Regions from separate parts of the Butyricicoccus sp. AM32-19 genome, predicted to be linked through region 2. Evidence: predicted binding sites of a transcription regulator. Region 2 holds the regulator's gene; each other region holds the start of a gene.
What was found. The regulator LexA, encoded in region 2, represses DNA repair genes until DNA is damaged. The targets are predictions, from matches to a motif close to CNAACANNTGTTNG.
Positions count from the first base shown of each region.

Region 1 (6,011 bases), on a different contig from region 2:
CCGAGGGCGTATTGTTTGGCTGTTATATATGGGATGGCAGCACATGGCAGAAAGATGAGGATGCCACGTTTGGGTTGCGTTGTTCGGCGACACTGGGCAGCGGCAAGGGCACGATCAAATTCGAGCGTGACGGCGATGCGGCGAATGCGAACTATAAGATTGGAATGGATTCGCCACAGCTTGGCGGATATGCACAGGTTATGGATTCGCCCGAGAGAAACAGTCTGCCGATGGAGGGATTGACGGCAACTGTTGCTGCATGGGAGGAACCTGTCAATGGCTTGGCAGTCGACACGGAAATTCCGTTGCTCGTGCGTGTGTTCCGCACGGACGGTACGATCATTCCGGTATCTATTGATGCGTTTTCGGAACCGGAAAACAGCAAAGCCGTACAGAAAAGCGTGTATGCGGAAGCGTACACTGTAATTTTCTGTTATGAAATGTAAATGCTGAAACGGAGGTGTACCACATGAAAAAACGATACGCAGCAGGACTGGCGCTAGCTCTTGTGGGGATTTTGAGCGGGTGCGGACAGGCGAAGACACAGCCGGCGGATAATACGATTTCCATCACGCCGGTGGAGCAGAAAACCGATGGACCGCAGATGGATATGGCGGTGAAGTACGATTTTGCCGGCAATCATGCGGATGTAAACGGAATGGAGTTCCGGCGTTACATCTGGGACGGCAGCGCATGGGAGAACGAGGGCGGGACGTTTACCGTTAATTTGGATAAAGTCGAAGAAAACGAGGGAACGATTCGATTTCAGCCGGAGAGTGATGTACTCAATGCGGAATATATCGTTATCATTGATGCGCAGACACCGGAATCGGGAAATTCTATACAGTTTGCGGAATCTCCTGCGCTGAGCGGTCTGCCGACGGAGTGGCTGACCTCGGCGGTGGCCATGCAGGAGGAAAAGATTGACGATCTGGCGGTCGATGTGGAGATTCCACTGCTTGTACGCACATTCCGTACAGACGGAACACAGATTCTGGTGGCGATTGACGCGTTCGCTGACCCGGAAAACAGTTCGGCGGTCAAATACAGCAGCTATGCGGAGGCATATACCGTAAAATTTGTAAAGAACGATAATCTGTAAACGCGAATGCCCTGACCTCCCGTCAGGGCATTTTCCTCTTTACGCCAACCGCGAATCTCACTATAATAGAGGGAGCGGAAAGGGGAGAGAACCATGACCCAAACAGACAGCCCACTGGGCACAGCACCGGTCGGCAAGCTGGTTCTGCAGCTTGCAATACCGGCCATGCTGGCACAGTTTGTCAATATTCTATACAGCGTGGTCGATCGCATGTACGTCGGTCACATTGCAGGCGCAGGCGATGCGGCACTGGCCGGTGTCGGCGTGTGCGCGCCTGTGGTGACTATGATAACCGCCATCGGTGCGCTCATCGGCTTCGGCGGCGGACCGCTGATGAGCATCCGCATGGGGCGGCGCGACATGGACGGTGCCCGTCAGATTATCACGAACAGCTTCTACCTTTTGCTGGCGCTGAGCGTGCTGGCAACTGTGCCGCTGCTCATTTTCAAGCGGCAGATTCTGTTCGCTTTCGGGTGCAGCGAGGTCCTGTGGGATTACGCGCAGGCGTACTTCACGACCTATGTTTCCGGTACGGTGTTCGCATTACTGAGCTACGGACTCAATCAAATTACAATGAGTCAGGGATTTTCGGGTACCGCAATGCGGTCGGTTATGCTCGGAGCGGCCGTAAATATCGCACTTGACCCGGTGTTCATTTTTGCGCTGCACATGGGCGTGCGCGGAGCCGCTCTTGCGACCGTGCTGTCGCAGGCGTGCTCGACGGTGTACATTCTGCGGTTCCTGTTCAGCGGCAGAGCCGCTGTCCGCATTACCCGTCAGTCGGTCAATTTTGGCTGGATGCGCCGTATCGTGCAGGTCGGTCTGTCGCCTGCGCTCATCATCGCGCTTGATAACGTGCTGCTCATCTCCATCAACGTCATGCTGCGCAAATACGGCGGCGCAGACAGCGATATGCTCATCGCGTGTGCCGCCATCATGCAGAGCTTCATGCTCGTCATCACCATGCCACTCGGCGGAATTACGGCGGGCACACAGTCCATTCTCGGCTATAACTACGGCGCGTGCGACGAAAAACGCGTCATGAAGGCGTTTCGGTGCATTGTGCTGCTGTGCCTCGTGTTCTGCGGTATCATGTTCCTGCTCGCGCAGACGGTCTCGGGCGCTTTTGTCAAAATTTTCACCAAAGACCCGGCGTATATTGATATGGCGGCGTATATGATCCGCACCTACTCGCTCGGCGTGCTTGGACTGACCATCCAGTACCCGTTCGTGGACGGCATGACCGGCATGGGCCTTGTCAAATGGGGGCTGACGTTTTCCATGATCCGCAAGGGCATTTTCCTTGTCAGCGTGTTCGTCCTGCCGCCGATCTTCGGGGCAACGGCCGTTATGTTTTCCGAGCCGCTGTCGGACGTTGTTGGTGCCGTGTGCTCGGGGTGCGCTGCAATCTTTATTTTACCGAAGCTGGTCAGAAAACAGTGCTGCAAGCAGAGTGAAGAGTGTGTGTTGCCTTAACCATCTTCACGTTCATTCTCCATCCTCCATTTTTCATGCTCGATTACTCTCCGCTCTTTGTACAAACTACCCCTTTACGAACGCATTTCTACTCTGTATAATAAGGTAAGATAGAAAACTCTTTCCGTCGAACGGAACAAGAACGATAACGGAGGAACAGAACATGGACGTTAAGGAACGCGCACTGCAGGCACACGAAAAATGGGGCGGCAAGATTGAGGTCGTAGCTCGCTGTGAGGTAAACAGCAAGGACGATCTGTCGATCGCGTACACGCCGGGTGTTGCCGAGCCGTGCCTTAAGATCAAGGACGATCCGTCTCTCAGCTACAAGTACACGCGCCGCCACAATCTGGTTGCGGTCATCACGGACGGCACTGCGGTGCTCGGTCTGGGCGATATCGGTCCGATTGCCGGCATGCCGGTTATGGAGGGCAAGTGCGCGTTGTTCAAGGCGTTCGCTGACGTGGATGCGTTCCCGCTCTGTGTGGCTTCCAAGGATGTGGACGAGATCGTCCGCACCATTCAGTTGATCTCCGGCTCGTTCGGCGGCATCAACCTCGAGGACATCGCGGCTCCGCGCTGCTTTGAGATCGAGCGCCGTCTGAAAGAGGTCTGCGACATTCCGGTATTCCACGATGACCAGCACGGCACGGCTGTCTGCTGCGGTGCGGCTCTGCTCAACGCCTGCCGCCTGACCGGCCGCAAGGTGGATGAGATCAAGATGGTTGTCAACGGCTGCGGCGCGGCTGCTATCGCCGTTACCAAGTTCCTGATGTTCCTCGGTGTCAAGCACATCACGATGGTTGAGCGCTTCGGCATCGTCTGCGAGGGCGATGAGCGCCTGAATCCGGCACAGCAGGAGATGGCCAAGGTCACCAACCGCGAGCACATGACCGGCACGCTGGCCGATGCTGTCAAGGGTGCGGATGTATTCTTCGGCATGTCCGCTCCGCAGGTGCTTACTGCAGAGATGGTCTCCACCATGGCCAAGGACCCGATGGTATTCGCTATGGCAAATCCGGTGCCCGAAATCTGGCCGGAGGACGCAAAGAAGGGCGGCGCTGCCGTTGTCGGCACCGGCCGTTCGGACTACCCGAACCAGATCAACAACGTGCTTGCGTTCCCGGGCATTTTCCGCGGCGCACTCGATGTTCGCGCAAGCGACATCAATGAGGAGATGAAGCTGGCAGCGGCTAAGGCGATCGCGGCCTGCGTTTCCGATGAGGAGCTGAACGCGGAGTATATCATGCCGATGGCGTTCGACAAAAAGGTCATCCGTTCGGTAGCCGATGCCGTTGCACAGGCTGCCCGCGATTCCGGTGTGGCCCGTATCTGAGCGCAGCAGACGAAAAGTTACAGATAAGACAAAATCAACCGCGCGGGAACAATCTCGCGCGGTTTTTGCGCAAAAGTGCGTGCACGCACACGCACAAGTTCGCGGAATGACAAAAACAGCGGATTGCACAACTCGGCTTTGTGAAAAAATGCGTTTGACATTTACAGTGCATAAGGGTACAATAAGAATAACAAAAATGCGTTTGTTCTGCGCAGACGCAGAGAGAAGATTATGGAGGGAATAACTATGTTAGATCCGAAGAAAGTAAGACTGGGTATCTGCCCGATCGGCTGGTCCAATGATGATATGTGGGATCTCGGCGACGAGAACACCTTCCAGCAGTGCATCTCTGAGATGAAGCTCGCTGGTTTTGACGGCTGCGAAGTAGGTCACAAGTATCCGGAGGACAAGACTGTCCTCAAGCACATGCTGGACGCACGCAACCTGACCATCGCTTCCAAGTGGTTCTCCTCTTTCCTGGTTGACAAGCCGTACGAAGAGGTAGAGGCTGAGTTCATCAAGGAGCTGGATTACCTGTCCTACGTTGGCGCTACCGCAATCAACGTATCCGAGCAGTCCGGTTCTATCCAGGGCCAGCTGGACACCCCGGTTCTGGACGACAAGAAGCGCGTTCTGACCGACGAGGAGTGGGATCGCTTCACCACCGGCCTGAACAAGCTGGGCAAGCTGTCCATGGAGAAGTACGGCATCCGCACCTGCTTCCATCATCACATGGGCACCGTATGCCAGACCGTTGAGGAGACTACCCGCCTGATGGAGAACACCGATCCGAAGTATGTATTCCTGTGCTTCGATACCGGCCACTTCACTTTCGCTGGCGAGGATCCGGTAAAGATGCTCGAGAAGTTCGCTGACCGTGTTGGCCATGTTCATCTGAAGAACATGCGCATGCCGCTGGTTGAGAAGGCTCGCGCTGAGCACTGGTCCTTCCTGGATGCAGTTCGCGCAGGCGCTTTCACCGTACCGGGCGATCCGGACGGTTGCGTAGAGTTCGACGCTGTATTCGATCTGCTTGACAAGGCTGGCTACACCGGCTGGATCATGGTAGAGGCAGAGCAGGATCCGGCTAAGGCTAATCCGTTCGAGTACGCTAAGATGGGCCGTGAGTACATCACTGCACACACCGGTCTGGGCGGCGAGGTTGTTCTGAAGAAGTAATTCTTCGCATATCGCGCAATAAAACACGAAACCGAGGGCATTTGCCCTCGGTTTTTTGCGTTCCCCAAAGGATATATGTCGTTAAGAACCGTTTGCACCGACCGGAAGCCTCCCCTGAAAGGAGAGGGGAACCGCCGAACGGCGGTGGAGGGGGTTGCCGTACCCACGGCAGAGGATTTCGCACGCTGCGGCGTGCGGGAATGTTGCCGCTGCGCGCGGCGGGCGCACAAGAGGGTAGACAACCTGCGGTTTTCCACCCTCTTGTGAATCACCCCTTTTCCCGCAAGGGCTTGGGTGCAGATGGTAGACTGCGTAAGCATGAAAAAGGGGAACGGCAGTCGGGTTACCGTTCCGTAGGGCAGACCAATGTGTCTGCCCATTTCTTTACCTATACGCAATGTCAGATACCTTTCTGCTACACATACGGTTTAGTCTACGCAGGCGCGGCATACCCGTGCCGCGCAACATTTTTACCTGTGCAGATTATCCAAATCCTGCGATTGCAGCCGGTTTGTGTCGGAAAACGAGTTGCGCGGCACTGTTATGCCACGCGTAGCGGCAATCCCCGCCGCAGTCTACGGCAAAACGCTTCGCCCGGAAGCGGTGAACCGCCTGCACGGTTCGGATGCCCTGAAAAACCGGTGCCGAAACCCCTCAGTCGCAGCAAGCTGCGCCAGCTCCCCTTTCAGGGGAGCCTGCAACCGTCCGGAGGGCGCAAACCGCTTCGCCTTTTATTCATTTGCCGCTATATAAATCGTTGCAAATTCTCCGAAAATAGGGTAGAATAGTAAACAGGAATAGAATAAGGAGTGTGGAGCATGGAAGCACAGAAATATAAGCGCGTACTGATCAAGATCAGCGGCGAAGCCCTTGCGGGCGATAAGCATTTCGGCCTGAACTTTGATGTCATCGGTCCGG
Region 1 covers NZ_QUIX01000004.1:148,614-154,624, reverse strand. The annotation lists gene DW806_RS05780 (hypothetical protein) at 1-446, shown strand, start outside; gene DW806_RS05775 (hypothetical protein) at 470-1,102, shown strand; gene DW806_RS05770 (MATE family efflux transporter) at 1,196-2,578, shown strand; gene DW806_RS05765 (NAD(P)-dependent malic enzyme) at 2,742-3,914, shown strand; gene iolE (myo-inosose-2 dehydratase) at 4,161-5,093, shown strand; gene pyrH (UMP kinase) at 5,912-6,011, shown strand, end outside.
Region 1: a site for LexA is predicted at 4,106-4,119, ahead of iolE (myo-inosose-2 dehydratase). Genes of this name have one in related genera too.

Region 2 (6,011 bases):
GTGCTTTGCCGCGTCCAGCATAGCAAGCGCCAGCTCGCTGTCCTGCTCGGCTTCCGAATCGACCGCCAGCATGGCCGAAATACCCTGCGGGATGGTCTTGGTCGGCACGACGATCACCTTTTTCTCCTCGGAGAGATGAACCGCCTGCTCGGCAGCCATGATGATGTTTTTGTTGTTCGGCAGCACGAAAACGATTTCCGCCGGAACGGCATCGACAGCGTGCAGAATGTCGTCGGTGGATGGGTTCATGGTCTGACCGCCCTGCACGACAACGTCCGCGCCGAGGTCGGTAAACAGGGTTTTGAGACCCTCACCGGCCGCAACGGCTACAAAGCCAAACTTCTTCTCTGCGGGGACGATTACGCGCTCCTTGGGCGCGTCTGCCGTGCCCTCGATTACCTTGGCGGTGTGCTGCTCGCGCATGTTTTCGATCTTAACGGTCAGCAGCGGACCGAATTTCAGACCCTCCTCGAGCGCCTTGTTCGGCTGGTCGGTGTGAACGTGTACCTTGACGATATCATCATCCTCGACAACAACCAGCGAATCGCCGATTTCGTTCAGGATAGAGCGCAGACGGGCAACATTGCGTGCCTTGTCCTTGCGGGATGCGATGAACTCGGTGCAGTAGGTGAAGGTGATGTCCTCGTCGCTCATCGCAGCGAAGTCTGCGGTGAACTTGGTCGGCTCTGCCGCAACAGCACGTTCCTTGTGGATGCCGCGCAGCGCGTCCAGCATGCCCTCGAAGATGGTGATAAAGCCGAAGCCGCCGGCGTCAACCACGCCTGCCTTTTCGAGCACCGGATTCTGATGAACGGTTTCCTCAAGTGCGGTGTGGCCCTGCTCGATGATCGCTGCCAGAACCTGCTCTGCGGTGAGCGTCGGCTCGGCCTGACACAGCTCGACCGCGTGCTGTGCCGCAACGCGCGATACGGTCAGGATGGTGCCCTCAGCGGGCTTCATAACCGCCTTGTAGGCGGTGTCTACGCCCTCGCGCAGCGCAAGCGCGAGTGTGCGGCCGTCGGCCTCGTCGGTCTCGCGCAGCTTTTTCGCCATGCCGCGGAACAGCAGCGACAGGATAACACCCGAGTTGCCGCGCGCGCCGCGCAGCAGCGCGGAAGCGGTCGCATCTGCCGCTTTGGCGAGGGTCGGCTCAGCGAGCTTTTCCATCTCAGCCATCGCGGAACCCATCGTCATGGACATATTCGTGCCGGTATCGCCGTCCGGCACCGGGAATACGTTCAGTTCGTTTGCCTGTTCCTTCTTTTCGGCAATGGCGAGTGCGCCCTCGATCACCATGGACCGGTACAGCGCACCGTTGATTTTCTGATCTGCCATTTAATTTAATCTCTCCCTAAAAGTAACCGCGCAGTTGCGCGTAATAAGATTTCGGTTTGCTTGCAAACCGTAACCGCATGGCAGGATTTCCTTAGGGCAATCCGAGCCATTGGTCCCGTCCGCAGACGTCCGCGGTTACGCCGCGGCATGCAATCAGCGGCGTATTTCGCCGCAACAAAACCCGCGACATGAGCGTGGGTTTTGTTACTCCGACTCAGCGCCCTTGGGGCGCGTCGTTCGGGTATCGGAAGTCAGTTTCTACGGAACTGATTTCCGTATATAGGGGACTTGCGAAGTCCCCTATAGGTGTCAGTCCGCCTTGATGCTCTCTACATAGATATCGACGTTCTTCACGTCCACACCGGTCAGACGCTCAACGTTGTAGCGTACCTCGCCGATGATAGAGCGGCAGACGGTGGCAATATTCACACCGTGCTCGACTGCAATGTGCAGGTCGATGTTGACACCGCCGTCCACAGCCTCGGTGACCTTTACACCGCGCGACTGGTTTTCCAGTCCGAGCAGATGCGCCAGTCCGTCCGACATGGAGCGGATGGTCATGCCTTTGACACCGAAGCAGGAGGATGCTGCGTAACCGGCAATGCCGGCCAGCACCTCGTTGGTAATGTCGATATATCCGAGATCGGTCTTGATGGTCATATAAAAACCTCCCTGCGAGTTAGGGGTGCAGAATGCGGGTCCCCTTGCAATAATCAATACCTTTGCTGTTTATATGATATAACAAAATCATGTAAAATACAAGCAATGCGGTGATGAAACTGCGTTATTTTTCAACACGGCGGCAGAAAATGGATAAATTGAAGGATAGTGTCGAATAACGCGGAAAATTCGTGCAGGTTAATGCAAACAAATGTTTGCTTATTGCAGCGGATTGCGGTATAATAAGGATAAAATTACGAACGTATGTTCCGACGGAAACAGCGAGGAGTGCCGAAAATGAAGAAGATTTCCGCCAAACAACAGCAGATACTGGAGTATATAAGCAGTTATTCCCTCGAACACGGCTATCCGCCTTCGGTGCGCGAGATTGGTGCAGAGATGGGACTGCGGTCGCCGTCCACCGTGCATGCGCACCTGAAAAAGCTGCAGGAGGCCGGTTATCTGGAGCCGAATGAGCATAAATCGCGTGCGCTGACGCCGGTCAGCGGCCCTTCCATGGTGCCGCGCGTGCCGATTCTGGGCCGCGTCACCGCCGGTATGCCGATCCTCGCGGTGGAGGAGCATATCGGCTATGTGCCGTTCGAACCGGCAGTGGGCGGCGGCGAGTATTACGCGCTGCGCATTCGCGGCGATTCGATGATCGGCGTGGGCATTATGGATGATGATCTGGTCATTATCCGGCAGGATGTGCAGGCGCGCAACGGCGACATCGTAATCGCGCTGCTCGAGGATGAGGCCACCTGCAAGACGCTCAACATCACGCCGGACGGTGTCTGGCTCATGCCGGAGAATCCGGCGTATCCGCCGATCAACGGCACCGGGTGCCAGATTTTAGGCGTGGTGAAGGCGGTTTACCGCGAGTATTAAGAGCAGCCTTTTCAGTACCGGCTGAGCGGGGGACGCGAACTGCCGCAGGCGTGTTCGCCCTAACGGGCGGGAGGTTTTTCGCTTGAAATCAAGCGGGGGATTTGCCGCGCCCGCAGCGAGGGCAAGAGGGTAGACACCTACGGTTTCTACCCTCTTAACTCCCGTTTCCCTTTGTTTGTTAGTCTGGCGCAGACCAGAGAGCGGCGACCGCTTCGAAAAGGGGAACGGCAGTCGGGTTACCACAGCGTATCTTTCGCAACCTGTTCGCAGTTCACAGATAGATTGCTGCTACACAGGGTGCGGCACTGTTATGCCGCACCCAGCGTAGAGTTGCCCGTATGTGTAGCAGAAAGGTATCTGACCCTGCGAATACGCGGATACATGGACGGCTATCAGTCGTCCTGCGGAAGAAAAAATCCTCTGCCGTTCCTTTATAGTCTCAGTTCTGCAAATTTCGCTGTGCTAAGAGGAAACGGGGAGATTCATAAGAGGGGTGGAAACCTTTGGTGTCCATCCCTCTTATGCGCCCGCCGCGTAGGCGAACTCCCGCTGAACTTCAGCGAAAAACGCTCCGCCCGTTAGGGCGAACCGTCTGCGCGGTTCGTGCGCCCCGGTCAATTGGTGCAGAAAAAAGGGCGCCGCCCAGAATGGGCGAACCGCCTGCGCGGTTCGTGCGCCCCGTAAAGCGGGTGCCTTGCAAATCAAAATTCCCAAAGGAGAATCCTCATGCCATCGGTTGATGACAGCATCCAGTTCGTCAAGGGCATCGGCCCGAAAAAGGCGAAGCTGCTCGAAAAACTGCATATCCGCACGCTTCGTGACGCGCTCGAGACCTACCCGCGCGACTACGAGGATCGCACTCACATCACGCCGATTGCGGAAATCGGCATGGAGGACAAGTATGCTGTGCGCGCTGTGGTCGGCACCGAACCCAAGGTCAACCGTATCCGCAAGGGCCTGACGCTGGTCAAGTGTACGATTTACGATGAAACCGGCACGCTGAACGTCACCTACTTCAACAATCCGTATGCTGCGGCGCAGCTGCGCGTCGGACAGGAGTATGTGTTCTACGGCAAGGTGCAGGGCTATGGACGCGGCCGCACGATGGTCTCCCCGCAGTCGGAGAAGGTCGCACCGGACGCTGACCACCCGGGACGCATCGTGCCGGTCTATCCGCTGACGGCGGGACTGACCCAGCGCGATCTTGAGCGTGTAACCGCTGCCGCGCTCGACACGCTGACTGGTGAATGGCCCGATCCGCTGCCCGAACTTTTGCGGGCGAAATACCGCCTGCCGGACGCAGTAGATGCGCTTTCTGCCATTCACCGACCGAAAACCAAGGACGATGTGGCGCAGGCGCGCCGACGCATGGTATTCGAGGAGCTGTTTTTGCTCTGCTGCGGCCTGCAGCAGCTGAAGGAGCGTCGAAAGGCGGATTCCGGCATTGTTTTTACCTCGAATGGATTGGATTCGTTCTTTGAAGCCCTGCCGTTTACACCGACCGGCGCACAGCGGCGTGCGATTATGGAGATCGCGGCAGACTGCGCCTCCGGACGGCCGATGAACCGGCTGGTGCAGGGTGATGTCGGCTCGGGCAAGACAGTGGTAGCGGCCGGATTGTGTGCGCTGGCCGCGCAGAACGGCTGGCAGGCGGCTTTCATGGCGCCGACCGAAATTCTCGCCGCGCAGCACGCGGAGACGCTTGCACCTATGCTGCACAAGCTGGGCATCTCGTGCACGCTGCTCACCGGCTCGATGACTGCCGCGCAGAAACGTGCGGCACTGGCCGCCATCGAGACCGGTGCGGCGCAGGTGGTCGTGGGCACGCACGCGCTCATTCAGCAGAGTGTGCAGTTCCACCGGCTGGGTGCCGTTATCGCGGATGAGCAGCACCGGTTCGGTGTGGCGCAGCGTGCCGCGCTGTCCGCGAAAGGCGGCTCGCCGCATGTGCTCGTCATGTCGGCTACGCCGATTCCGCGCACGCTCGCACTCATCATGTACGGCGATCTGGATGTGTCCGTGCTGGACGAGATCCCGCCCGGAAGAAGTCCGGTCGAGACCTACGCCGTGGGCGAAAATATGCGCAAGCGTATTACTGCCTTCATCGACAAGCAGGTCGGTCTCGGTGGGCAGGCTTACGTCGTGTGTCCGCTCATCGAGGACAGCGAAAATGCAGAAACCAAGCTGAAAAGTGCGGAACAGCACGCAAAAGACCTGCAGAAGCTGCTTCCGCACCGACGTGTGGCTGTGCTGCACGGACGGATGAAAAACGCGGAAAAAGATCAGATCATGCGCGATTTTGCAGCGCAGAAATACGATATTCTGGTTGCAACGACGGTTATCGAGGTCGGTGTGGACGTGCCGAACGCCAATCTAATGGTGGTCGAGGACGCAGACCGGTTCGGTCTGTCGCAGCTGCATCAGCTGCGCGGACGTGTCGGCCGCGGTACACGGCAGTCGTACTGCGTGTTCTTCGGTGCGGATAAGGGACAGGTCGCGCGGGAGCGCCTGCGCATCCTGTGCAGGACCGGTGACGGCTTCGAGGTCGCACGCGCAGACCTCGCACAGCGCGGTCCGGGTGACTTTTTCGGTCAGCGGCAGCACGGCCTGCCCGCACTGCACGTTGCGGATTTGGCGGCTGACCTTGCGCTCATGCAAAACGCCCGCGAGGAAGCGGAAGCGCTGCTGGCTGCCGATCCGACACTCGCCGGCTATCCCATCCTGCTCGACCGTGTGCAGCGTATGTTCGCCGAACAAAATGATGAAGCGTTTAACTAAATTAAAAACAGGAGAGAACCTCAGTTCAATGTCACTTAGATAAGCCCTAAAGATGTAAACAATCGAATAAGCGAGAACAGCGCACGGCAAAGCGAAAGCGAACTGTGCGCTACTTTACGAGCACGAAGGTATGAGAATAAAGTGTATAAAAAATCCGCTTAAAAGACTATTCAAAAGAAAAGAATTATGCTGCTCTGTAGATGAGGTTGACAGCAGATTTCTGTCGTGTCTTACGAGTATCTTTTCGACCCGGGCGAATAGGCGAAGTGAATCTCATAAGCAAGGATTCAAGCTCTGGTGGACGGACTCTGCCGAGGGAAAATTGCAGACAAATATGTGCAGCATCAGAG
Region 2 covers NZ_QUIX01000001.1:7,419-13,429, forward strand. The annotation lists gene DW806_RS00035 (DAK2 domain-containing protein) at 1-1,335, opposite strand, end outside; gene DW806_RS00040 (Asp23/Gls24 family envelope stress response protein) at 1,645-1,995, opposite strand; gene lexA (transcriptional repressor LexA) at 2,293-2,883, shown strand; gene recG (ATP-dependent DNA helicase RecG) at 3,610-5,661, shown strand.

Region 3 (6,011 bases), 190 kb from region 2:
TTCCGTTTCCCGAGCCGGAGGACAGCGCACTGGATGAAGCCCTGTGGCGGCTGACGCCCAAGTACCGCACGGCAGTGCATTTATTCTACTGCGAGGGCTACACCGCAGAGGAGATTGCGCGCATGAGCGGGGAAAAACCGTCCACGATACGCACACGGCTGACGCGCGCACGGGCACAGCTGCGCGAATTGATGAAAGGAGAACTGGACGATGGATTTTCACAAGCAGTACCGCGACATGAATGAGAATATCACGCCGAGCGACACACTGGTGCAGCAGACGATCGCCAAAATGGAGAGCGGCAGGCCGCACAGAGCGCGAAAACCGCTCAAGATCATCCTTGCGGTTGCGGCGGCACTGGCCTGCGTGAGCACCGCCGTAGCCGCCAATCAGGAGGCGGTTCTGCGGGTGCTGTACCAAATTGCGCCCGGCATGGCGGAGTACCTGCAGCCGGTCGGGCAGGTCTGCGAGGACCGGGGCGTTAAGCTGGAGGTCGTTTCGGCGGACGTGGAAGGCAGCACGGCAAAGGTGTATTTGTCGCTGACCGACACCACGGGCAGCGTGTTCGGCGATGCCGCGCCGGATATGTACGACAGCTGGCATTTGGATTATCCGCGCTTGGGCAGAACTGCACCGCTGTCCTGCGGCTGCTCGACGGTTGACTACGATCCAAGTGCCCGCACGGCAACATATTTTCTTCAAATTGACGATTTGGGAGGAGATGTTCCGGCAGGCGCGTTCAAGTTTTCGTTTAACAAGCTGCTGATTGGAAAAGTAGAGCAGGAAGATGTTCCGGTAACGGCGGATTTGTCCGCAGTGACGCAGAATGCACCGACCGAGAACCACGATATCAACGGTCTGAGTGCGTCGGATATCTCGCTGTACGAAACCATGCACGACTATGATTTTCTTGTTCCGCAGGGCACTTTGTGGCAGAGTGAGAATGGGGTATGCGCACTGATTGCTGCCGGATGGCGAAATGGAGAACTGCATTTGCATTATCGCACAGATGGTTCGCTGACGCTGGATAATCACGCAGATTTTTCGACCTTGCACCTTGCGGACGGCACGGAACGGATGTGCGAATACACGGTATCCTACAAGGATTTTGACAATGATATTGATTACACAGAGTACGTTTTCCCGATGGCATACGAGGATGTTGCCGGCTGTACACTTACCGGTGATATCTACACCGCAAGCGACCTGATGGACGGCAGCTGGGCGGTATCCTTCCGGCTGACGCAGTAACGCAACATGAGGACATATCCGGTAGATATGTCCTCATTTTTTATCCGTTTTATCCTTTTTCTTCACCGAATGCGCGAACACGACCGACTGATCACCGAATTTCTGCCGCAGTGCGTCAACCGTCTGGTCGAGCTTATGCTGGCGGTCGCGCTTCTGGATATCCTCGGCGGCATCAAACAGCGAAAGCTGCTCGCACGACTGATTTTCCGGCAGCAGATTGGCTGCCGTGACCGACAGCAGGCGCACCGGCTTGTCCATCGGCCAGTGCCCGAGCAGCAGCTGCATGGACAGGTCGATGAGCGCACGCGTGGAATTGGTCGGCCGCTCAAGCGTTACCTGCCGTGAGCGGTTGTGAAATTCCGGGTCGCGGATGCCGAGCTGCACGGTCTGGCACACCATGCCGCGCTTTCGCAAACGTCTGCCGACATTGTCGCACAGCGCCGTGATGCCCATGCGGCATTCGTCCGCGCCGAGCAGATTGTGCGCGAACGTCATGCTGTTGCCGACCGATTTGACTTCTCGTTCCGCGTAAAATGAGCGCACAGGCTCATCGTCCTCACCTCTGGCGTAACGCAGCAGAAGATCGCCGTTTTTGCCCAGAATGCTGTGGATAAACGCCGGATCGCAGGCGGCAAGCTCGCCGATCGTGCGTACGCCCAGTTGGTTCAGCCGGTCGCTGGCGCGTTTGCCGACATACAGGAGCGTGTTCGCGGGCAAGGACCACACGCGCTGCTTGAAATTTTCGCGCGAAAAGACCGTCGTGCCGTCCGGCTTTTTGTAATCGCTGCCGAGTTTGGCGAACGCGCGGTTGAACGATACGCCGACCGAGATGGTCAGTCCGACCTCCTCGCGCATGCGGCGGCGCAGCTCGTCCGCGATATGCTCACCGGAGCCGAACAGGTGCATCGAGCCGGTGACATCGAGGAAGGATTCATCAATGCCGAACGGATCGACAAGATCGGTGTACTGCAGGTACAGCTCGTTGCACTTGCGCGAAAACTTCACATATTCGCTCCGATGCGGTGCTACCAGCCGTAAATCCGGGCATTTTCGTTTCGCCTGCCAGATGGTCTCGGCGGTTTGTACGCCGAAGGCTTTGGCCTTCTCGTTCTTGGCGAGAATGATGCCGTGGCGGCTCTCCGGATCACCGCAGACGGCGGTCGGTCCGTCGGCAAGCGACGGGTCGAGCAGCGTTTCCACACTCGCGAAAAACGAGTTGCAGTCGCAGTGCAGAATGGTTCGGTCCATCGGTCATCATCTCCTCCCGAACGAATGTTTGCATTGTATAACTGCATTATATCCGAAAAAAATGTGCTTGACAAGTGGGAGAATGAGGTGCATACTGTATTTGCAAGCAAGGGTGCCGTGATGAGCGGCTGAGAGGGCGAGAGCCTAACCTTTTGAACCTGTTGGTTAGCACCATCGTAGGGAAGCTGTCGCATACACTTGAAATTTTAATGCTCCGGTTTTACCGCATGGTGAGACCGGAGCATTTTTTCTTGCGGAAAAGAGGATATTTGCATGAAAGTAAACGGTAAAGAACGTGCCGTTCCCGCAGAGGGCACAGTTCTGGCGCTGCTGAAGGAGCTGGGTCACGACCCGCAGCGTGTGGCTGTCGAGAAGAACGGCACCATCATTCCGCGTGCGCAGTTCGCGGAAGAGAAGCTGACCGATGCAGACCATCTGGAAGTCGTATGCTTCGTGGGCGGCGGCTGATACCCTTCGCACCAAACCACAGTTTGGTGCGAAGGGGACATACTGCGTAAAACGCGGATATGTCCCAAAGAAATTTGCGCGCTGCGAGCGGCACACACATTTTTTACTGGTATGAAAACAAAGATACAAGCTCCCGGTTTTCAAAAAAATTGCAATGCAATTTCTTCCCGATTAAATGCACGCTGCGCGTGATTACAGGAGAAAAATCATGATTTTAACCAAAGAACAACTGCATGACGCACTGGTGGAACGCCACGGCGCGGATATTCAGGCTAAGCTGGACAAGGCGTGTGTCGGCATTGCGGGTCTGGGCGGGCTTGGCTCCAACCTTGCGATTTTTCTGGCGCGGCTGGGTGTCGGTCATCTCATCCTCGTGGATTTCGATGTGGTGGACATCACCAACCTCAACCGACAGCATTACACGATGAAAGACCTTGGCATCCCGAAAACGCTCGCACTTGTCGAGCAGCTTGAGGCCATCAATCCCTATCTCACCTACGAGACTTACACCGAGCGGGTCGTTCCGTCCAACGTGGAGCGGCTGTTCTCCGGCTGTGATGTGGTCGTAGAGGCGTTCGACAAGCCGGACCAGAAGGCCATGCTGCTCGAGAATCTGCTTACCAGACTGCCGGAAAAGCCGGTCGTATCGGGCAGCGGCATGGCAGGCTACGGCTCAGCGAACCTGATCAAGACCGAAAAACGATTCGGCCATGTGTATCTCTGCGGCGACGGTACAAGCGATGTAGCCGACGGTCTCGGCCTGATGGCGCCGCGCGTAGCGGTCTGCTCGGCACATGAAGGCACGATGGTGCTGCGCCTGCTCATTGGCGAAACGGAGCCGTAAATAGAAAATGGAGAACAGAAGCCGCAGCTTTCATTCTCCGCTCTCCATTATTCTTTCGGCTGATCGGAACCGCAGTGTGCACACTTGACAGCCTTGATCGGAATCTCGCTGCAGCAGAACGGGCAGACCTTGGTGGTCGGCTCTGCGGGTGCTTCCGGCTTTTTGCCGAGCGCAGTCAGCTTATTGACCGCTTTGAGCAGACAGAACAGCACGAACGCCATGATCAAAAAGTTGATGATCGAGGTGATGAATGCACCGTAGCGCAGTTCCACACCGCCGAGGTTCAGCACGAAACCGCTTAAATCGGTGCCGCCGAACAGGCCGAGAATCGGGTTAATGAGGTTATCGGTCAGTGAAGTCACGATGCTGGTGAACGCACCGCCGATGATAACACCGATTGCCATGTCCATCACGTTGCCGCGCAGCGCGAAGACTTTGAATTCTTCGATAAACTTTTTCACTTTTACGTTCCCCTTTCTTATTTATACTATCAGTTTATACGTTTCCCTTAAATGGGTCAAGAAAAAAGGAGTTTTTCACATGAAAGATACACTTGTAATCGGCGGACACGAGTTCCAGTCCCGCTTTATCCTTGGTTCCGGAAAGTATTCGCTCGACCTGATCAACGCTGCCGTGCAGAACGCAGGCGCACAGATCATCACGCTGGCGCTGCGCCGCGCAAATGAGGGCGGCACGGCTAACATCCTCGACTATATTCCGGAGGGCGTAACGCTGCTGCCGAACACCTCGGGTGCCCGCAATGCCGACGAGGCGGTTCGCATTGCGCGTCTGTCGCGTGCGTGCGGCTGCGGCGATTTCGTCAAGATCGAAATCATGCGCGACAGCAAGTACCTGCTGCCGGACAATCAGGAGACCATTCGCGCGACCGAGATTCTCGCAAACGAAGGCTTTGTTGTCATGCCGTATATGTATCCCGATCTGAACGTTGCGCGTGATCTGGTCAACGCGGGCGCGGCCTCCATCATGCCGCTGGCGGCTCCCATCGGCACGAACAAGGGTCTCGCTACCCGCGAGTTCATCAAGATTTTGATTGATGAAATTGATCTGCCGATCATCGTGGACGCAGGCATCGGCCGTCCGTCGCAGGCTTGCGAGGCGATGGAGATGGGCGCGGCAGCTATCATGGCCAACACCGCGATTGCCACCGCAGGCGATATTCCGGCGATGGCTGAGGCGTTCAAGCAGGCGATTGAGGCAGGCCGCACGGCGTACCTTGCCGGTCTGGGCCGCGTCCGTGAGACGGCGTCGGCATCCTCTCCGCTGACCGGTTTCCTGCAGGATTAAGACGGAAAGAGGGATATTTGTCATGGAAAACGAAAAAAACGAAATGATTTCCGCGAAATACATCACTGCTGATACCGATCACATGGAGTATCAGCCGGGCATGGACAACATCGGCTCCGAGGTGCAGGACGAGGTCATTTCCCGCATGAACGCCTATGACGCGGATGCCTATACGGCGGCTGACGTACTGCGTGCGCTTCGCAAGGACGTTCTCTCGCCGGAGGACTTCGGCGCACTGCTGTCTCCCGCGGCGCTGCCGTTCCTTGAACAGATGGCACAGCGCGCACAGGCCGAAACGCGCAAGCATTTCGGCAACTCGGTGCAGATGTTCACGCCGCTGTACATTGCCAATTACTGCGAAAATTACTGCATTTACTGCGGTTTCAACTGTCACAACAAGATTCGCCGTGCCAAGCTGGATATGGACGAGGTCGAGCAGGAGCTGAAGGCCATCGCGGAGACCGGTCTGCAGGAAATCCTCATTCTGACCGGTGAGAGCCGTGCCATGTCGCCGGTATCCTACATCGGTGAAGCCGTTAAGCTGGCGCGCAAGTATTTCCGTGTCATCGGCATCGAGATTTATCCGCTCAACGTGGATGAGTACGCTTATCTGCATGAGTGCGGTGTGGACTACGTTACCGTATTTCAGGAGACCTATGACGACCAGAAGTACAAAACCCTGCACCTCGGCGGTCACAAGCGCATTTTCCCGTACCGCCTGAATGCGCAGGAGCGTGCACTGATGGGCGGCATGCGCGGTGTCGGCTTTGCGGCGCTGCTCGGTCTGTCCGACTTCCGCAAGGATGCGTTTGCGACTGGTCTGCACGCATATCTGCTGCAGCGCAAGTATCCGCACGCAGAGATCGCGTTCTCGTGTCCGCGCCTGCGCCCGATC
Region 3 covers NZ_QUIX01000001.1:200,979-206,989, forward strand. The annotation lists gene DW806_RS00925 (RNA polymerase sigma factor) at 1-245, shown strand, start outside; gene DW806_RS00930 (hypothetical protein) at 211-1,251, shown strand; gene dinB (DNA polymerase IV) at 1,285-2,499, opposite strand; TPP riboswitch at 2,598-2,700, shown strand; gene thiS (sulfur carrier protein ThiS) at 2,773-2,967, shown strand; gene thiF (sulfur carrier protein ThiS adenylyltransferase ThiF) at 3,176-3,811, shown strand; gene mscL (large conductance mechanosensitive channel protein MscL) at 3,859-4,272, opposite strand; gene DW806_RS00955 (thiazole synthase) at 4,352-5,116, shown strand; gene thiH (2-iminoacetate synthase ThiH) at 5,139-6,011, shown strand, end outside.
Region 3: a site for LexA is predicted at 2,517-2,530, ahead of dinB (DNA polymerase IV). Genes of this name have one in related genera too.

Region 4 (6,011 bases), on a different contig from region 2:
GAAAAGCAAGGCATTCCGCAGGATGAGACACGATGGCGGCTTCTGCGCTACTGGACGATGCTCAACGGCATGTTCGCCATGTGGATTTCCTCCAACGTGGAACTGCCCGAAAACTGGAAAACCTGTCTGAAAAACGAATTTTAAGGAGCGTTTACGATATGAAACAGATCATTCTCACGGGCGACCGCCCGACCGGCAACCTGCATGTCGGCCACTACGTCGGCTCACTGGCCGAGCGCGTGAAGCTGCAGAATTCCGGAAAATATGACGAAATTTACATCATGATTGCGGACGCGCAGGCGCTGACCGACAACGCCGAGCACCCGGAGCGCGTGCGCCAGAACATTATGAAGGTCGCGCTGGACTATCTTGCGGTCGGCATTGACCCGGAAAAGACGAATATCTTCATCCAGTCCATGGTGCCGCAGCTGACCGAGCTGACGTTCTACTATATGAACCTTGTCACCGTGTCCCGTGTACAGCGCAACCCTACCGTTAAGGCAGAGATCCAGATGCGCAACTTTGAAGCCAGCATTCCGGTCGGTTTTTTCTGCTATCCGATCAGTCAGGCGGCGGACATCACCGCATTCAACGCTACGGCTGTTCCGGTCGGCGAGGACCAGGAGCCGATGCTCGAGCAGTGCCGCGAAATCGTGCACAAGTTCAACACGATTTACGGTGAAACGCTGACGATGCCGCAGATTGTTCTTCCGTCCAACAACGCCTGCATGCGTCTGCCCGGCACGGACGGCAAGGCGAAGATGAGCAAGTCGCTCGGTAACTGCATCTACCTTGCAGATCCGGAGGAGGTCGTTCGTGACAAGATCATGTCCATGTACACCGATCCGGACCATATCCGCGTGCAGGATCCCGGCAAGCTGGAGGGCAATACCGTATTCACCTATCTGGATGCGTTCTGCCAGCCGGAGCACTTCGCAGAATTCCTGCCGGACTACCAGAGCCTCGACGAGCTGAAAGCACACTACCAGCGCGGCGGACTCGGCGATGTGAAGGTAAAGAAGTTCCTGAACAACGTCATGCAGTCTCTGCTGTCGCCCATGCGTGAGCGCCGTGCGCAGTGGGAGGGTCGCCTGCCTGAAGTCTACGAGATTCTCAAGAAGGGCAGCGAAATCGCCGCTGAGACCGCTCAGGGTACGCTCGATCGAGTCCGTCACGCGATGAAGATCGACTATTTCACCGATAACGCCCTGCTCAAGTAAAAATAGCAAAATAAAGGACGAACCGCTTGGTTCGTCCTCTATTTTTACACTTTCGGGATTTGTTGGGTCACGCAGTGGATATTGCCGCCGCCAATCAGAATATCGCGGGCAGCAATCGCAACCACCTTACGGGTCGGGAAAAGCTCCTGCAGGATGGCCTGCGCCTTTTCATCCATCGGGTCGCCGAAGGCGGGCATGACAACAGCCTCGTTCGCAATGTAGAAGTTGACGTAGCTTGCCGCCAGACGCTCTCCCGGGGTACGGGTCGGCTCGCCGTCACACAGGTCAAGGCCGTCGCACTCCTCTGCGGTGATGGTCACCGGCTTGGGCAGCGGCAGCTTGTGCACCTTGATCCTGCGGCCCTTGGCATCGGTCGCAGCTTCCAGTGCATCCAGACTGGCCTTGGAAAGCGCATACTGCGGGTCGGTCTCGTCGTCCGTCCACGCGAGAACCACCTCGCCCGGAGCCGTGAAGGCGCACACATTGTCAACGTGCTCGTTGGTTTCGTCGTTATAAATGCCGCGCGGCAGCCAGATCACCTTGGAAACGCCCATATAATCGCACAAAACCTGCTCAATTTGAGTCTTTGTGAGATCGGGATTGCGTCCCGCGCTCAGCAGGCAGGCTTCGGTGACGAGCGCGGTGCCCTCGCCGTCCGAGTGGATGGAGCCGCCCTCGCAAATGAAATCGCGTTTGTCGTATACGTCGTTGCTGACCAGGTCGCAGAACTTGCGCGCCACGCGGTTGTCCTTCTCCCACGAGGGATACAGGCCGTCCACATCGCCGCCCCACGCGTTAAACCCCCAGTCGATGCCGCGGCGCTCTCCCCTGCCGTTGATAACAAAGGTCGGGCCAACGTCACGCGCCCACGCATCGTCAGTCTCCATCACGACCAGACGAACGCGGTCGGGCAGCTGCGCACGCGCGTTGTCATACTGCCCTTCCGAGCAGAGCACGGTCATGCTTTCGCTTTCGGAAATCGTCTCGATCACACGCAGAAAGGCTTTCCGGGCCGCATAGGCGCCGTACTGCCAGCTGTCGGCGCGTTCCGGCCAGATCATCAGGCAGCCCTCATGCGGTGCAAACTCCGCAGGCATATAAAACCCGTCCTGCGCGGGTGTGGTGTGCAAAATTTTCATGGTATCTCTCCTGTTCGGTGGTACATCAAGAGTACAACATTTTGATTGAATTTGCAATGGTCGTAGGCGGTTTGAAATGAAAAATTGAGAATGGAGAATGGAAAATGAACGTAATATTGAACGGTATGCGGGCGGTCGCCGGCCGCCCCTGCGATTCCACGATTGCCGCCGTTTCTTAATGATAACGCCATTCTCACCTGATAAATACACCGATTTTCCCCTCACCTGCATTCTCCATTCTCCATTTTCCATTCTCAATTATTCAACTTTCCCTTTATCAACCCCGCAGAATATGGTACACTAAAAATGTATCAACCCATTTCCAAAGGAGAGGTGCATACCATGAATTACGCTTACACCTATACATACACACCGCTTTTCACAATGATTCTGCCGATTCTGGCACTTTTACTGATTCTTGCGGGTGGCATCGCGCTGTACACGCTGTTTGTCCGCAAACCGAATCACTACCACGGTACAGCGGCAAAGCTGCATGATTTTCTCAATTTCCGGCACGCATACACCGAGGGTCTGCTGAAAATCCTGTACTGCATGACGGTCGCTGCGCTGGCTGTTTACAGTGTTATTCTGCTGTTTTTCCACTTTTTCTGGGCGATCCTGCTGTTTATTGTCGGAAATATTGCTGCACGGCTCGGCTATGAATTTATTATGATGCTGTTCAGCATGCACCGCACCCTGCGCAGCATTGACCGCAAAATGCCCGAGCCGCAGCCGTTCGAGCAGCCGGCTCCCGCACCGCAGCCCGAGCCGCAGAATACACCGGAAAATCCGCTCCCGCCCGATCAGCCGTAACACAAGCCGCTGTTTCCGCTTGAAATTTGTTCAACGCAGATTGCAAAAACACGCAAGTCATGATAAAATAGATATACTATCATAGAATTTCGCGGCAGGACCAACCCATGTGCTGCCCTACAGAAAAGTGTATCTTAGAAAAAGGAGGTCCGTGCATTGAAAATTCAGGAAAGCGCGGAAAACTACCTGGAAGCCATCCTGGTTCTGACGCAGAAAAATGGACAGGTGCGCTCGATCGACGTTGCGCACTACACCGGCTTTTCCAAGCCGAGCATCAGCCGTGCCGTTGGCCTGCTGCGCGATAACGGTTACGTTTCCATCGACCAGAACGGTCTGCTGGGACTGACCGAATCCGGCATGCAGATCGCCACCAGCATTTACGAGCGCCACACCGTGCTCACCGCGTTCCTCACCGCTCTCGGCGTGGACGCTGAGACCGCCGCTGAGGATGCGTGCCGCATCGAGCATGTGCTGAGCGAGGAAACCTTCGACAAGCTCAAGCAGCATGCGAAGGCGTATATCGACGCACAGGGTAAATAAGACCCGTTGAAAATCCTGCCTGAAAAGGCAGGATTTTTTATATCAAATTTTATCGAACAAATTTTCGATAAAATCATTGCATTCAAATCAGCACCCTGTTATAATGGGTGTATCGAATCCGAATACACCGCCGCTCTGCGGCTTGCATATTTGTAACTTTTTCAGGAGGAAATGCTATCATGGCTACCAAAAAGCAGTTGGAACCGGTCGCTCCTGCGACTGATAAGAAGAAAGCACTTGCCGCTGCGCTCGGTCAGATCGAAAAGCAGTTCGGCAAAGGCTCGGTTATGCGTCTGGGCGAAAACACCGGCATGAATATCGAACACATCCCGACCGGCTCGATCGGTCTGGATCTCGCGCTCGGCATCGGCGGTCTGCCGCGCGGCCGAATCATTGAGATCTACGGACCGGAATCCTCCGGTAAGACCACGGTTGCGCTGCACAGCGTTGCAGAGGCACAGAAGCTGGGCGGCACGGCTGCGTTTATCGATGCCGAGCACGCGCTCGACCCGGTTTACGCCAAGGCACTCGGCGTTGACATTGACAGCCTGCTGGTCTCCCAGCCGGACACCGGTGAGCAGGGTCTGGACATTGCGGAGGCGCTCGTACGCTCGGGCGCGATCGACATCGTGGTTATCGACTCGGTTGCCGCGCTGACACCGCGCGCCGAAATCGAAGGCGAAATGGGCGATTCCTTCGTCGGTCTGCATGCCCGCATGATGAGTCAGGCGATGCGCAAGCTGGCCGGCTCGATCGCCAAGAGCCAGTGCGTAGCCATCTTTATCAACCAGCTGCGTGAGAAGGTCGGCGTCATTTACGGCAATCCGGAGGTCACCACCGGCGGCCGTGCGCTCAAGTTCTATGCGTCTGTCCGCATGGAGGTTCGCCGCGTGGAGCATCTGAAAAACGGCACCGAGCTGATCGGCAGCCACACCCGCGTAAAGGTTGTAAAAAACAAGGTCGCTCCCCCGTTCAAGCAGGCTGAGTTCGATATTATGTACGGCGAAGGCATTTCCCGCACGAGCGAGCTGGTCGATCTCGGCGTGGAATTCGGCATCCTCAACAAATCCGGCGCGTGGTTCTCCATGGGCGATACCCGTCTGGGTCAGGGCCGCGATGCTGCCAAGCAGTATTTCAAGGATCATCCGGACATCGCGGATGACGTACAGAAGCAGATCATGGAAAAGGTAGCCGAGGAGCGCAGCAAGCTGGCGCAGAGCCATGCGGCACGTCCTTCCGCCGCTGTGCCGACCGAGAAGGCCGAAAAGCCTGCGGATAAGGCACCGCGTCCGTCGTCCTCCAAGGCGGTCTCCATCGACGCGGACGATTTTGACGACCTCGACGAAGAATAATGAGCGAGGATAAATACCGCGCAGCCCTCGATATGGCGGTAAAACAGCTGTCTTACCGGGCGCTGAGTGCGAAAATGCTGCGCGACAAGCTGCTTGCCAAAGGACACGATGAGGAAGCCGCCGATTACGCGCTTGCGTGGCTGATCGAACGCAGTATGCTCAATGACGAGCTTTTCGCGGAAAGCGTTGTGCGCGGCTACACGCGCAAGGGCTACGGCGCGGCACGCATCCGGCAGGAGCTGACCCGCCGCGGCATAGACCGCGACACCGCAGAAGCGGCTATGCAGACCTTCTCTCCGGATGAGGCGCAAATGCTGGCTCTGCTCGAAAAACGCCTGCGCGGTGACGTTTCCGACCGAAAAGAGGTCGAAAAAGCCGTTGCGGCACTCCAGCGTCGCGGTTTTGCGTGGAATGATATCAAGCGCGCACTCGAAACCTACGGCAATTCGCTGCCGGAGGAAGAATAGACTCCATCCCTCTTACGGAAATGTGAGAGGGATGTCTGTTTTTTAGCCGTAAATCCGCTTGCATGAAACCTGCTGTTGCGGTATCATAATAATCAGAGAAAAACTCTACCAGAAAGGAAGTATTTCCATGGAAACCAATAAAATTCCCGCCCGCGCAGATGTGCCCGCAAAGGACAAATGGGCGATTCAGGATCTGTTTGCGACCGACGATGACTGGCGTGCCGCGTTAGCGAAGGCCAAGGAGTTCATTCCGCGCATCACTGCATTCCGCGGCAGACTGGCCGAAAGCGGCGCTGTTCTGCTGTCTTTTTTCCGTCTGGATGATGAAATCAGCCTTGCATTTGACGCGCTCGTACACTACGCCCAGCGCCGCAGCGATGAGGACACCCGCGTCGCCGCCTATCAGGAGATGGTCAGCCAGGTGACGCGCTTCGCGGTCGAAATTCAGTCTGCCGCCGCGTTTGAGACCCCTGAGCTGCT
Region 4 covers NZ_QUIX01000003.1:99,389-105,399, forward strand. The annotation lists gene DW806_RS04245 (TetR/AcrR family transcriptional regulator) at 1-144, shown strand, start outside; gene trpS (tryptophan--tRNA ligase) at 159-1,220, shown strand; gene aguA (agmatine deiminase) at 1,265-2,359, opposite strand; gene DW806_RS04260 (DUF4282 domain-containing protein) at 2,702-3,172, shown strand; gene DW806_RS04265 (metal-dependent transcriptional regulator) at 3,329-3,712, shown strand; gene recA (recombinase RecA) at 3,892-5,064, shown strand; gene DW806_RS04275 (regulatory protein RecX) at 5,064-5,531, shown strand; gene pepF (oligoendopeptidase F) at 5,659-6,011, shown strand, end outside.
Region 4: a site for LexA is predicted at 3,766-3,779, ahead of recA (recombinase RecA). Genes of this name have one in related genera too.